Blastochloris viridis: one gene and its partner. The main gene of each other region encodes a partner of the protein of the gene in region 2 in a complex. Links are inferred from orthologs where the notes say so. Each region holds a gene or a part of one and is shown on either strand. Other genes may lie near its edges. The genes, in order: trxB and trxA.

What was found.
Region 1: the proteins of trxA (region 2) and trxB are in contact, whole or in part, in a crystal structure (PDB 1F6M), measured with the Escherichia coli proteins. The link is inferred for Blastochloris viridis from one-to-one orthologs.

The regions. Positions count from the first base shown.
Region 1 is NZ_CP012946.1:943,801-950,678, forward strand. Bases 1,211-4,209 are described here. They hold trxB (thioredoxin-disulfide reductase), read right to left. Parts: upstream 3,192-4,209; coding sequence 2,229-3,191; downstream 1,211-2,228. Other genes in these bases: BVIR_RS04245 (LysR family transcriptional regulator), read right to left, coding at 1,211-1,982; BVIR_RS04255 (mitochondrial fission ELM1 family protein), read right to left, coding at 3,188-4,209. Outside these bases: protein-methionine-sulfoxide reductase catalytic subunit MsrP, read left to right, coding at 1-856; more of BVIR_RS04245, read right to left, coding at 1,095-1,210; more of BVIR_RS04255, read right to left, coding at 4,210-4,255; BVIR_RS04260 (Lrp/AsnC family transcriptional regulator), read left to right, coding at 4,484-4,969; BVIR_RS16645 (hypothetical protein), read right to left, coding at 5,182-5,700; transcription elongation factor GreA, read right to left, coding at 5,737-6,210; carB (carbamoyl-phosphate synthase large subunit), read right to left, coding at 6,593-6,878.
Region 2 is NZ_CP012946.1:3,589,116-3,595,890, forward strand. The notes cover bases 1,729-4,624. They hold trxA (thioredoxin TrxA), read left to right. Parts: upstream 1,729-2,964; coding sequence 2,965-3,285; downstream 3,286-4,624. Other genes in these bases: addA (double-strand break repair helicase AddA), read left to right, coding at 1,729-2,897; BVIR_RS15550 (HD domain-containing protein), read right to left, coding at 3,407-4,018; BVIR_RS15555 (glycosyltransferase), read left to right, coding at 4,182-4,624. Outside these bases: more of addA, read left to right, coding at 1-1,728; more of BVIR_RS15555, read left to right, coding at 4,625-5,432; BVIR_RS15560 (GcrA family cell cycle regulator), read right to left, coding at 5,919-6,440. UniProt on the Escherichia coli protein: Participates in various redox reactions through the reversible oxidation of its active center dithiol to a disulfide and catalyzes dithiol-disulfide exchange reactions.

The DNA of each region.
Region 1 (6,878 bases), 2.6 Mb from region 2 along the record:
TTGGCTCGACATCTTCCGCAGCAAGCCCGCTCCACCACCTGGGCCCGATCCAACCGCCGGGCTCTATCCGGTGCCGCGCAACGACGCCTATCAACTCGACCGGCCGTTGACGCCGGAAGACGTGGTGGTCGGCAACGTCAACTTTTACGAGTTCTCCTCCGACAAGCCGACCGCGGCGCGCCTTGCCCAGCGCATGGACATCCGGCCGTGGACGGTGAAGATCGACGGGCTGGTCGAGGCCGAGACCACGGTCGACATCGACGCGCTGATCCGGCGCTTTGCGCTGGAGGAGCGCACCTACCGCCATCGCTGCGTCGAGGCGTGGTCGATCGCGGTGCCGTGGTCCGGCTTTGCGATGTCGAAGCTCATCGAGTTCGCCAAGCCGCTGCCTGCGGCGCGCTACGTGCGGTTCGAGACCTTCGGCAATGCCAGCTGGGCGCCGGGCCAGAAGCAGAGCTGGTATCCCTGGCCCTATGCCGACGCCTTCACCATGGCGGAGTGCGCGAACGAACTGGCCTTCATGGCAACGGGCGCCTACGGCAAGCCGCTCAACCGGGCGAACGGCTCGCCGCTCCGCGCGATCCTGCCGTGGAAGTACGGCTTCAAGCAGCCCAAGGCCATCGTGCGCGTCAGCTTTCTCGACGCCCGGCCCAAGGGGTTCTGGGAGCGGGTGCAGGGCTTCGAATACGGCTTCTGGGCCAATGTGAATCCGGAGGTGCCGCACCCGCGCTGGAGCCAGGCGCGCGAGCGCGATCTTGCCACCGGCGAGATGCGGCCGACCCAGATCTTCAACGGCTACGGGCGGTATGTCGCCCACCTCTATGAGGGCAAAGAGGGCGAGCGGCTGTTCATGTAGGGGGCACCTTCGTTCTCTCTGCGTATCGGGTCCGCTCACGTTCGCCCGGGTCGCCCAAGAGAGAGATCGTCGTCCCGGCAAGCAGCGAAGCTGCGCGACCCGGGATCGTGATCAGAAAGAGGCCAGACTCACCACGCGGTCCCGGCTCGGCGCTTCGCGCCGTCCGGGACGACGGGACATGGGCAAACGGTCCCGGCTCGGCGCTTCGCGCCGTCCGGGACGACATCGTGCCGCGCGCTCAGAAATTCCAGCGGCTGGCCTTGGAGACCAGGAAGTCGCGGAAGGCCTGGACGCGGGCGACCGACTTCAGCTCCTGCGGATAGACGAAATAGGCGTCGAGGCCAGGCGAGTTGTCGGGGAACAGCTGGATCAGCCCGGCGCTGTCGTCGACCATGTAGTCCGGCAGCATGCCGATGCCGAGGCCGCGCTCGACCGCCTGCTTCAGCGCCAGGATGTTGTTGACCCGGATCCAGGAGCGGCGCGGCTCGCGGCCCTCGCGGCCGGCGCTTTCCAGCCAGTTGGAGTTCTGCAGATAGCTCGGCACCGCGCCGCCGAACGAGATCAGGCGGTGGCGGTCGAGGTCGTCGAAGGTGCGCGGCTGGCTGTGGTGCTTGAGGTAGTCCGGGCTGGCGTAGGCGTGGAAATGCACGGTGAACAGCTTGCGCTGCACCAGATCGGCCTGCACCGGCTGGCGCATCCGCAGCGCGACATCGGCCTCGCGCATGGCGAGGTCGAGCTCCTCGTCGGTGAAAATCAGCGTCAGGCGGATGTCGGGATACTTTTCGCCGAACTCGCCGAGCCGCGGCGTCAGCCAATGGGTGCCGAGCCCGACCGTGGTGGTGACCTTCAGTTCGCCGTTGGGGCGGTCGCGGCTGTCGGTCAGCTCGCTGCGCGCCGCCTCCAGCTTGACGAACACGTCGTGGGCGGTGCGGAACAGCAGCTCGCCCTGCTCGGTGAGGATCAGGCCGCGGGCGTGGCGATGGAACAACGGAACGTGCAGCTCCTGCTCCAACGCTGAGACCTGCCGGCTGACCGCCGACTGCGACAGCCCGAGCGCCTCGCCGGCATGGGTGAACGACCCGGCCTCGGCGGCCGCGTGGAATATCTTCAGTTTGTCCCAGTCCATTGTCGCGGCCCCAGCCCGCGCGGCGCTGTGTGGCCGCAAGGAAGACTGCGGCATGCCGTGATCGCCCGCTTGGCGGCATAGCTTTGCATAATACGCAAAGCCGCAAAAGTGGGATGCAAAATTGTGGCTTGACCGATCGCAGAGTGTGATCGCGGAAATCAGACGGCCAGATCTGGCGCCGCAGGGCGCCGCGGCCCGCCAGCCAACCCGTTCGGGCAGAACGCTTTTTCCGGCGTTGCCGGCCGGCTATTCCGCCGCCGCTGCCGCGGGCGCGTCCTCGGCGGCGAGGAAGCGTTCGACCTCCAGCGCCGCCATGCAGCCCATGCCGGCGGCGGTCACCGCCTGGCGGTAGAGATCGTCGGTGACGTCGCCGGCGGCGAACACACCGGGCACGCTGGTGGCGGTGGAGTAGGGCGCCACCCACAGATAGCCGTTCGGCTTGATCTTGAGCTGGCCTTCGAACAGCGCGGTGGCGGGGGCGTGGCCGATCGCCACGAACAGCCCGTCGACCGGGCGGTCGTGGACCGCGCCGGTCCCGGCGTGGCGCAGCCGCACCGCGGCGACCTTGGGCGGCGAATCGCTGCCCAGGATGTCCTCGACCGTGTGGTTCCACACCACCTCGACCTTGGGATTGGCGAACAGCCGCTCCTGCAGAATCTTCTCGGCGCGGAAGGCGTCGCGGCGGTGCACCACCGTCACCTTGGCGGCGAAGCGGGTGAGGAACAGCGCCTCCTCCACCGCGGAGTTGCCGCCGCCGACCACCATCACCTCCTTGCCGCGGAAGAAGAAGCCGTCGCAGGTGGCGCAGGCCGACACGCCGAAGCCGCGGAACGTCTCTTCCGCGGGCAGGCCGAGCCAGCGGGCTTGCGCGCCGGTGGCGATGATCAGGGCGTCGGCGAGGAAGACCTCGCCGGAATCGCAGGTCAGCCGGAACGGCCGGCACGAGAGATCGACGCTGGTGACGAGGTCGGTGACGATGCGGGTGCCGACGCGCTCGGCCTGGAGCTGCATCTGCTCCATCAGCGCCGGACCCTGGATCGGCTCGGCAAAGCCGGGATAGTTCTCGACCTCGGTGGTGACGGTGAGCTGGCCGCCGGGCTGCATGCCCTGGATCAGGATCGGCTGCAGCATCGCCCGCGCCGCGTAGATCGCGGCGGTGTAGCCGGCCGGCCCGGAGCCGATAATGACGAGCTTGGCGGGGGTGGTCATGCGGTCCTCGACGGTTCGGCGGCGGGCTCAGCGCTCTCAGCCGACTGTGGCGGCGAAATGGGGTCGGGCGAAGGCGGCGCCGGCGCGGGCGCCAGCGCGGCGCAGTGGTGGCGGTAGCGGCGGGCGATCTCGGCGGTGATCTCCGGCGTCGAATCGAGCGGGATGTAGCTGAAACGCTCCAGCACCCCGGTGAACGGCCGCACCGCGCCGTAGCGGATAAGGCCGTCGAGGAAACGGCGGATCTTGCGGCTGCCGCCGGACGGCTCGAACACCAGGACCGGCGCGCCGGTGGCGGCGGCCTCGCCGACCATGTTGACCGAATCGGCGGTGACGACGACGGCGTCGGCCAGCGCCAGGAAGGCGGGGTAGGGGTTATCGCCGCTGCCGTCGAACAGCAGATGCGGCCACGGCGCCAAGGCGGCGCGGACGATGGCGACCAGCGATCTCGGCGTGCGCCGCGACACCGTCACCATCAGCGCGGCGCCCGCGCGCGCCAGCCGCTCGATCTGGCCGGCGAGCCGCGCCATGTCGGCGTCGGTGTAACGGTAATCCTTGCTCGGCCCGCCGATCAGCACCGCCACCCGCGGCGCCGGCAGCGCCGCGATCTGGGGCCGCGGCGCCGCGCGCTCGGCCGCCAGCACCGCGGCCGAGATGCGGTGCGGCGAGGTGAGGGTGGTCAGCACGTTGGCGCCGCGCAGGCGGTCGTGCGCCGGCACCCACAGCACGTCGGCGGCACTGGTGCCGGTGCGGGGGTCCTTGAGGATCACGGTGAAGGTGCGGCCGCCGGAGGCCTGCTTGATCGCCTTGACATAGGGCGCCGCTCTGCGGCCGGAGGCGATCACCATGTCGGGAAACGGCGGGGCGATCGGACTGCCCGGCCGGCCCGGCCGGTCGGCCGGCGGCACCTTGGCGAACGCGCCGAGCCACACCCAGGGCGGCCGTGGGGTGACGCGCTTGACCACCGGCTCGACGCCGAGCGCCGCGGCGATGCCAAGGCACTGGGTTTCGTCGCCGGCCTTGCCGTCGGTCAGCACCCACACCGTGGTTTCGGGAGGAAGGCACATGCTGACGGCCTTGCCGGATCGACGCCGGCTGCGCAAGGGGGGATTCGACGTTTCCGGCGGATTCGAAAAACCGGGGGATTCGCCGGCTGCCGCCGCCGGGTCCATCTTGCCGGGTGGCGCCGGCCCGCGCAATTTTCTTTCGCGGCCGGCGGCGCTCTGCTAAGAGCTGCGCCTTGGGTGGGAGATTCCCTGACCCCCCGGTCCGCGCTTCGCCGCAACGAGGTTTATGTGCCGTCCCGACTCGACACGATCGACCATAAGATTCTGGCAGAGCTGCAGGCGGACGGTCGAATGACGAATGTCGAGCTGGCGCGCCGGGTCGGCATCTCGGCGCCGCCATGCCTGCGCCGGGTGCGGTCGCTGGAGGAGGACGGCTTCATCCGCGGCTACCGCGCGCTGCTGTCGGAAAAGCTGCTCGGCTACGAGGTGGTGTGCTTCGCCATGGTGCACCTTGCCAGCCAGGCCGATTCCGACCTCAAGGCGTTCGAGGCCTTCGTGCGGACCTCGCCTGAGGTGCGCGAATGCTGGATGCTGTCGGGCGAGATCGATTTTCTGCTGAAGTGCGTGGCGCCGGACCTTGCTACCTTCCAGGACTTCGTCGCCAAGCTGACGGCGGCGCCGGCGGTGAAGAACGTTAAGACGTCGCTGACGCTGCGCTGCTCCAAGGACGAAGCGCTGGTGCCGCTGGACGTGCCGCTGCCCGAGGAGGGGTGAAGCGGCAGGCGGTCGTCCCCGGCGAGCGCACCTTCTGGTGCGTGAGGGAAGGGACCCACCCTTGATGTGCGGCAGCCTGAACCGCTTCGGTCCGAAAGCCTGGGACGATGGAATGTCCTCAGGCTCAAGCAGCCTGGGGCCGTTGGTACCATGGGTCCCCTTCCCTCGCATCGCTTCGCGATGCTCGCCGGGGACGACCGCCGCCGTTGGAATCACACCTTCTTTGCCAGCCAGCCGGCGAAGTGGGAGGTGATATAGGCGATGCGGCGCTGCTCGTTGTCGGGCTGATACCACGCCCCGGCGCTGGAGGAGGGCACCGCCGACAACATCGGCACGCGGAGGATGGCGGTGCGGCTGCCGGCCGGCATCACCAGGGCCTCGCCTTCCAGATAGTCGGTGTCCACGGTTGCGCCGCCGCCGCCGCTACCGCCGCCGCCCTGGCCGGCATAGGAGGCCAGCGACAGTGCGGTGATGCGCACCAGCAGGGTCGGCGCCGAGCGCGCGCCGGTGATGCGGCCGGCGAAGGCCGCCGGCAGCTCCTGCTGAAGCAGGCGGCGGATCAGCTCGGCGTCGCGGCGGGCGCCGAGATTGGCCAGCGGCGCGGTGTCGACGGTGATGGCGCGGAAGGTGGCGGCGGACTGGGCGGCGGCAGGTGCCGCCGCCGCGACCAAGGCGCCGCCGACCGCCACCAGCGCAGCGCGGCGGGTGAGAGCATCAGCGATATCGGCCATGGCGTCCTCCGGTCCTTTTCACTCCGCCCGCCGGCGTCAGCTCCAGCGGACCTCGATGATCTCGTAGCTTTTGGCGCCGCCCGGGGCGTTGACCTCGACCGAGGCGCCGACCTTCTTGCCCACCAGGGCGCGGGCCAGCGGCGAGGTGATCGAGATGCGGCCCTTCTTGGCGTCGGCTTCCTGCTCGCCGACGATCTGCCACACCCTCTCTTCCTCGCTGTCCTCGTCGATCAGCTTGACGATGGCGCCGAACTTGACGACGTCGCCCGACAGCTTGGAGACGTCGATCACCTCGGCGCGCGAAATGATCGATTCCAGCTCGGCGATGCGGCCTTCATTGTGGCTCTGGGCTTCCTTGGCGGCATGGTACTCGGCGTTCTCCGACAAATCGCCGTGGGCCCGCGCCTCCGCGATGGCTTCGATGATCCGGGGCCGCTCCACAGTTTGACGGTGTTTCAGCTCCGCTTCGAGCTGGCTGAAACCCGCGGCCGTCATCGGAACACGTTCCATCGGTTCCTCTCCCTTCCACCGCGCGACGGTGAGTCGGCGGCTTGAGAATACCAACATCGACCGGGCCACGTCTGCGGTGGCCACCGGTCGCTCTCAACGTCAGACGGGATCGAAGGTCGCTTCGAAATCCCGGTCCAGCCTCGCCAAATCCAGGTTTCAAGATGGAATTCGGGCGAGAGAAACGGACGACCGGCCAGCGGCCGGCGCCCGAATCAGAAAGGTGCCGCGGCATGCGGCAGCCGGGCGCTTCGAGCTGGTAGCCTGGCGCCAAACCCGGTCTTGTCGCGGTTTCGCGCGCAAGACCGATCCCTGCAATTTTGACAACGCAATCACCGCTCCCGCGAGGGCTCGGCGCCGTCCGTCCGGCCCGCGCGGGTCCAGCTCAGCTGGTACCGAAGTAGGACTGCAATGCGCGGACTTCGAGATCGCCGGCGATATAGGCCCGGATCCCTTCGGCCGCGGCAACAGCGCCGGAGAGAGTGGTGTAATAGGGCACCTTGTGCAAGAGGGCGGCGCGGCGCAGCGACCGGCTGTCCGACAGCGCCTGGACGCCCTCGGTGGTGTTGTAGACCAGCTGCACCTCGCCGTTCTTGATGGCGTCGACGATGTGCGGCCGGCCTTCCAGCACCTTGTTGATCTTGGTCGCCGGGATGCCGTTCTCGGCAAGG
Region 2 (6,775 bases):
TGGAGACCGCGATTGCAGCGGCCTCCGACAACGGGCTCACCGAGGCGTTCGCCGAGGCGGTGCAGGACCGCCACGCCATCGCCGGCTGGATCGCGGCGGCGGGCGGCGTCGAGGCGGCGGCCGGCCAGGTCGCCGAGTGCCTCGGGCTGCGCCCTGGCGAAACCCGCGCCGCCATCGAGGCCGACATGCTGGCGAGCCCCCATCTGCCGCGCAGCGAATGGCCGGCGGTTGCGGCGGAGTTCGCCGCCGGCAGCGGCGCCAACGATAAGAAGTTTGCCGGCTATTTATTGGCTGCCGCCGCGGCCACGGACGATGCCCAGGCGCTCGACGCCTGTCTCAAGGTATTCCTGACCGACAAGGAGGAGCCGCGCAGCGACAAGCAGTTCCCCTCCAAGCGCATCCGCGACGATCACCCCGCCCTCGCCCTGGCGCTCCGCGCCGAGCGCGACCGGCTGGCGGCGCTGATCGAACCCCGCCGGGCCGCCGCCGCCGCCGAGCGCAGCGCCGCGCTGCTGGTGCTCGCCGACGCCGTGATCGGCCGCTACGAGGCGATGAAGGCGCGGCGCGCCTTGCTCGACTTCGACGACCTGGTGGCGAACACCCGGACCCTGCTCGAAGACATCGGCGCCGCGTGGGTGCTCTACAAGCTCGACCGCGGCATCGACCATGTGCTGGTCGACGAGGCGCAGGACACCTCGGCGGCCCAATGGGCGATCGTGTCGGCGCTGACCGCCGAATTCTTTGCCGGCAAAGGAGCGCGCGAGCGGCCGCGCACGGTGTTCGCGGTGGGCGACGCCAAGCAGTCGATCTTCGGCTTCCAGGGCGCGGCGCCGGCGATGTTCGGCGAGATGCAGACGCACTTCAAGGACGCCGCCGAGGACGGCGACTACGCCTGGTCGAGCGTGCGGCTCGAGGTGTCGTTCCGCTCGTGCCAGCCGGTGCTGGACGCCGTCGACCGCGTGTTCGCCCAGGACGCCGCCCGCGCCGGGCTCCAGGTGGTCGATGACGCCGCCCTGGCCCACCAGTCGGTGCGGGCCGGCGCGCCGGGGGTGGTGGAGCTGTGGCCGCTGATCGAGCCCGACGCGGCCTCGGAAAGCCGCGAGCCGTGGGACCTGCCGCTCGACGCCGCCACCGCCGCCAGCCCCAATGTGCGGCTGGCCCACCGCATCGCCGCGAGCGTGGCGGCCTGGACCCGCGGCGGCCGCCGCAAGGCCGACGGCAGCCCGATCGGCGCCGGCGACGTGCTGATCCTGGTGCGCCGGCGCGGCGCGCTGTTCGAGGCGATGCTGAAGGCGCTGAAGGCGTGCGGCCTCGAGGTCGCCGGCGCCGACCGGCTGGTGCTGGCCGAGCACATCGCGGTGATGGACCTGATCGCACTCGGCGACGCCATCTTGTGCCCGCACGACGACCTCGCGTTGGCCTGCCTGCTGAAAAGCCCGCTGTTCGGCTTCAGCGACGACGAGCTGATGGCGATTGCGGCGCCGCGCACCGGCACGCTCGCCGCGGCACTCGATCACGCCACCGAGCCGAAGGCGCAGGCCGCCGCCGCCCGCCTCGCCCAATGGCGGACCGAGGGCCGGGCGCTGCGCCCGTTCGACCTCTATTCGCGGGTGCTCGGCCGCGACGGCGGGCGGCGGGCGATGCTGGCGCGGCTCGGGCCGGAGGCGGCCGACCCGCTCGACGAGTTCCTGGCGCTGGCGCTCGCCGACGAGGGCGCCGGCCTGCCGGCGCTGACCGGCTTTCTCCACCGGGTGCGCGCCGCCGGCGCCGAGGTCAAGCGCGACATGGAGGTGGGGGCGAGCGCGGTGCGGGTGATGACGGTGCACGGCGCCAAGGGCCTCGAAGCGCCGGTGGTGATCCTGGCCGACACCGTCGCCCGGCCCGAGGGCGCCAAGGATCTACGCCTGCTGCCGCTCGCCCGGCCCGGCGCCGCCCACGGCGCCCCGCAGCCGCGGGTCTGGGTGCCGTCCCGGGCCGGCGAGCCGGCGGCGGCCGCCGCCGCCCGCGACGGCGTGCGGGCCGAGGCCGCGGCCGAATATCGCCGCCTGCTCTACGTCGCGCTGACCCGCGCCGCCGACGTGCTGGTGATCGCCGGCGCCCGCGGCAAGACCGCCGAGCCGGACGGCTGCTGGTACAGGCTGGTCGAGGGCGCGCTCAAGGCCGAGGCGGCCGAGGAGCCGGCCGACGGCTGGGACGGCACGGTGTGGCGCTGGAGCCGCTGGCCGGAGGTGGCGGCGGCGGCAGGCGGCGCCCCGGCCCCGGCGCCGCCGCCGGAGCGACCGGCCTGGCTCGACCGCCCGGTGGACAGCGCCATCGCCCGGCCGGCGCCGCTCAAGCCCTCGCGCACCGGCCCGCCGGCCGACCCCGCCGCAGTGGCGCGCGGCCGGCTGGTCCACCGTTTGCTCGAAGTGCTGCCCGATCTGCCGCCCGCCGAGCGCCCGGCGGTGGCCGAAGCGCTGACGGCCCGGTTCGGCCTCGAGCCCGCCGGCTGCACCGGCGTGGTCGAGGACACGCTGGCGCTGATCGCCGACCCGGCCCTGGCGCGGCTGTTCGGCCCCGGCAGCCGAGCCGAGGTGCCGCTCGCCGGCACCATCGGCTCGGCCGGCCTGACGCCGGTGCCGGTGTCCGGCCGCATCGACCGGGTCTGGGTGGGCGAGGATGCGGTGCTGATCGCCGACTTCAAGACAGACACCGCGGTTCCAACCACAGCCGCGGACGTTCCGGGTGCTTATCGGCGCCAGCTCGCGCTCTATCGCGCCCTGCTCGCCGAGCTGTTTCCAGGCCGGCCGGTGGCGTGCTGGCTGGTGTTCACCTGCGGCCCGCGGGTGATGCCGGTGCCGGACGCGCTGCTCGACGAGGCGTTGGCGCGGCTCACCTCCGCACCCGCCCTGCCTTGACGCTCTCCCGACCGATCCCTAGTTTTACGTAATCAACGACCCCGCCTTCCAATGGAAAGGACCGGCCATGGCTGTCTCCAAGGTAACTGATGCCAGCTTCGACCAGGATGTTCTGAAGTCGAGCGATGCTGTTCTCGTCGATTTCTGGGCGGAATGGTGCGGACCGTGCCGGATGATCGCGCCGGTTCTCGACGAAATTGCCGCGGAAATGGCCGGAAAGATTAAGATCGTCAAGCTGAACGTCGACGAAAACCCGGCGACTGCCGCGAAATACGGCGTGATGTCGATCCCGACCCTGATGCTGTTCAAGAACGGCGAGCTGGCCTCGCGCCAGGTCGGCGCCGCGCCGAAGGCCAAGCTGGTGCAATGGGTGCACTCGGCGGTGTGACGGGCGTTGCGGCCGGCCCGCCGTCGCGGCATCGTCGCCTCGGCAAAAATCTTGTTTTCGAACAAGCTTTTGCGACGGAGCCTGCCGGTCGTCCGGGTGCCGACGCGCCCGCAGGCCGGGGTCAATCCCCGGCCAGGGCGCGAAAGCGGGTGAGGAATTTTCGCGCCGCCTCGCCCGCGGTCCACGGCGCCAGCAGGCGCTCGGCGGAGGCGGCGGGCAGGTCCGGCGGCGCACCGAAGAACTTGCGCGCCTCGTCATCGGAGAAGCCGGCGAGCCGCGTCGCCTCCAGATAGGCGGCGCCGCGGTCGGCGGCCTTGGTCAGCCGGTGCAGCTCCGCCGGCGATGCCGGCGGCAGCCCGAACCGGATGTGGATGGCGGCCTGCAATCGCGCCTCCACCGTCTTGTAGGCGCCGCCCATCACCGCCTTGAACGGCGAGATCATGTCGCCGATGACGTATTCCGGCGCGTCGTGCAGCAGCACCGCCAGCCGCCACGAGCGGTCGAGGTTGGGCGCGAGCCGCCGCGAGATCGCCTCGACCAGCAGCACGTGCTGGGCCACCGAAAAAATGTGGGGGCCGCGGGTCTGGCCGTTCCAGCGCGCCACCCGGGCCAGGCCGTGGGCGATGTCCTCGATCTCGACGTCGAGCGGGGAGGGGTCGAGCAAATCAAGCCGGCGGCCGGACAGCATGCGCTGCCAGGCGCGCGGCGGGGCGGAATCATCGGAGCGGGCCATGATTTGCGCGGGCTACAGCAGCCGGCCGGCCGCGGCAAGCGGCGTGCGGCGCGCAAGCCGGCTGCGGGCGTGACGGCGGACTGCGCAGCCGAAGCGGACGTGCTACGCTTTTCGCTGTCGGCGTCGCTGGATCTCACCGCTTCGAGCCATTAGATCATTCACCATGAGACAGCCGAGTGCAGTCCTCGAGATCGTCTATTTCGACGCCGGTGGCGGCCACCGCAGCGCGATGAACGCGCTGAAGGAAGTTCTGGAGGAGCGTTATCCGACCTGGTGCATCAAGCCGGTCAACCTGCAGAAACTCCTCGAGCCGGCCGACCCGGTTCACCAGATCACCGAAAAGCTGTCCCGCCCGCTGCACAAATATCTGGTGCCACTGGCGCCGCGCCTGAGTTTCCGGCCGTTCCAGACCCAGGACATCTACAACGTCGCGCTCAAACGCGGCGTCACGTTCGGGCTCGGCGCGATCCTGCCCATCCTGCAAACCTACATCGAGCTGAACGCGCCGAAGATCGAAGGGATCCTCAAGCGCTATTGGTGCCGGCCCGACGCCGAGGCGCCCGACCTCGTCGTCTCGGTGATCCCCAATTTCAACGGCGTGATGTTTCGGGCGCTGAAGGCGGTCCACCCGAACACGCCGTTCGTCACCGTCATGACCGACATGGTCGACTGCCCGCCGCACTTCTGGATGGAGGATCAGGACCAAGTCGTGGTCTGCGGCACGCAGCGCGCGCTCGAACAGGCCAAGACCAGCGGGTTCTACCGGGCGCAGAATATCTATGAGGTTTCCGGCATGATCCTTCGCAAATCCTTCTACAAGGACGCTGCGAAGTGGCAATTGACCCGCGAGCACCTCGGCCTTCGGCCAAGCCTACCCACCGCGATCATCATGTTCGGCGGCAACGGGTCATTGAGCGTGTCGTTGAGCATCCTCGAGCAGTTCGAGGCGGCCAAGCTCAAGCTTCAGACCATCGTGATGTGCGGCAACAACAAAAAGCTCTACGACAGCCTGCAGGGCCGGGCGGGCTGCCACGCCGTCGGCTTCGTTGCCAACGTTGCCGATTACATGCGGCTGGCGGATTTCCTGATCGGCAAGCCGGGCCCCGGCAGCGTCAGCGAAGCCATCCACGTCGGCTGCCCGGTCATCGTCGAATGCAACAAGAGCACGATGCCGCAGGAGCGCCCCAACGTCGATTGGATCCTGGAGATGCAGGTCGGGTTGGCGGTGAAGAGCTTCGAGAAGGATATCGTCGGCGCCGTGCAGACGATGCTGGCGTCGCTGGCGTCCTTCAAAGCCAATATCGACCGGAACGTCCCGAAGAACTTTGCCGTGTTCGAGATCGCGACGATCCTGAACCAGATCATTCAGCGCCGGCAGCACCGCGTCCGCCGGCTTGCCGCGCGGGTTTACTGAAGGCTCAAGGGCTGCGACAGGCCGGAGCGCCGGCACGCCGCGCGGTGGAACGGGCGGCGGAATCGAAAAGATTCACAAGCTCTGAGGAGCCCGCGACAGCGGGTCTCGAAGGCGGACTTTCGAGCTGAGGCCTGCCCCATGGTTCGAGACGGTCGCTTCGCAGCCTCCTCACCATGAGGCCGAGAACGGTCAGCCGTCAGCACCTCGGGTACCAGGTCGCTTCAAGCCTTTGATTCAACGCATGCGCTCGCAACAGCGGACACCGGCGTTGGGAGCGAAACGTCAAAACCTGGACTGCCATCCGACCTGACGCCGTCAGGTCGGATGGCAGTCCAGAACATCGTCCCGACGAGAATGCGTGTCGCGAAACTGCGGTTTTCGACGGTGGGACTGCGGCTCGGCGGCCAGAGCGGCCGAGAACCGTACCCCCCGTTGGGTCGGACGCTCCGGCGCGCCGGCCGTCCGGTGATGCCGCCGGCTGGCGCGTCAGCCGCCGACCACGCGGCGGTCGCGCCGACGGTCGACCACCGGCTGGTACGCGATCCGGGCGTGGAAGCTGCAATAGGGCAGGCCAGGCGTCGCCCGGCCGCCGCAATAGGAGAAGTCGGCGCGGCCCGGCTCGCCAAGCGGCCACCGGCAGGTGGCCTCGGTGAGGTCGAGAATGGTGCAGCGCTGGCCGATCGGCACCACGTTTTCCACCGGTTCGACCGCGCATTCCGGCTCGACCTCCGGCATCTCCTCCGGCGCGACCCGGGGCGCCAGCACGACATTGCCGTGGACGAACCCGCCTTGCCGCGGGGGCGTCTGGGTGCGCTGCTTGCGCGAGCGCGGCACGGCCGCCGAAGGTGTTTTCGCCCGGCCGGATAGGCCGAGCCGATGTACTTTGCCGATCACGGCGTTGCGCGTGATGCCGCCCAGTTCCGCTGCGATCTGGCTGGCCGAAAGGCCATCCGCCCACAGCTTCTTCAGGAGTTCGATCCGCTCTTCGTTCCACGACATCGTCGTCAGCCTCTCGTCCTGGGTCCGACACATCCTGCGGGCCGAATCGCTCCCCGTGCCGAGCCAACAAAAGCTCGGCGAAACGCGCCGCATCACTCAAAGGGGAACTGGCCGTCGCACCGAGATGTCGTGCCGGACCGAAAGAAGGCTACAATAGGTGCTGACTCGCCGACAAGAGTCCGCCGGACTCGCGAGTCATTTTCCCCAACAAACGGCCGGCGCTGTCGTAACAATCTCGACTGGTGTGGCCATGTTGACACAGGCTTACCGGGGGGTACTATTCACTGTGAATGTGCCGCCCCGCGGGGCGGCACGTTTCGTTTGCTGCCCTCTTTTAGCCCGTT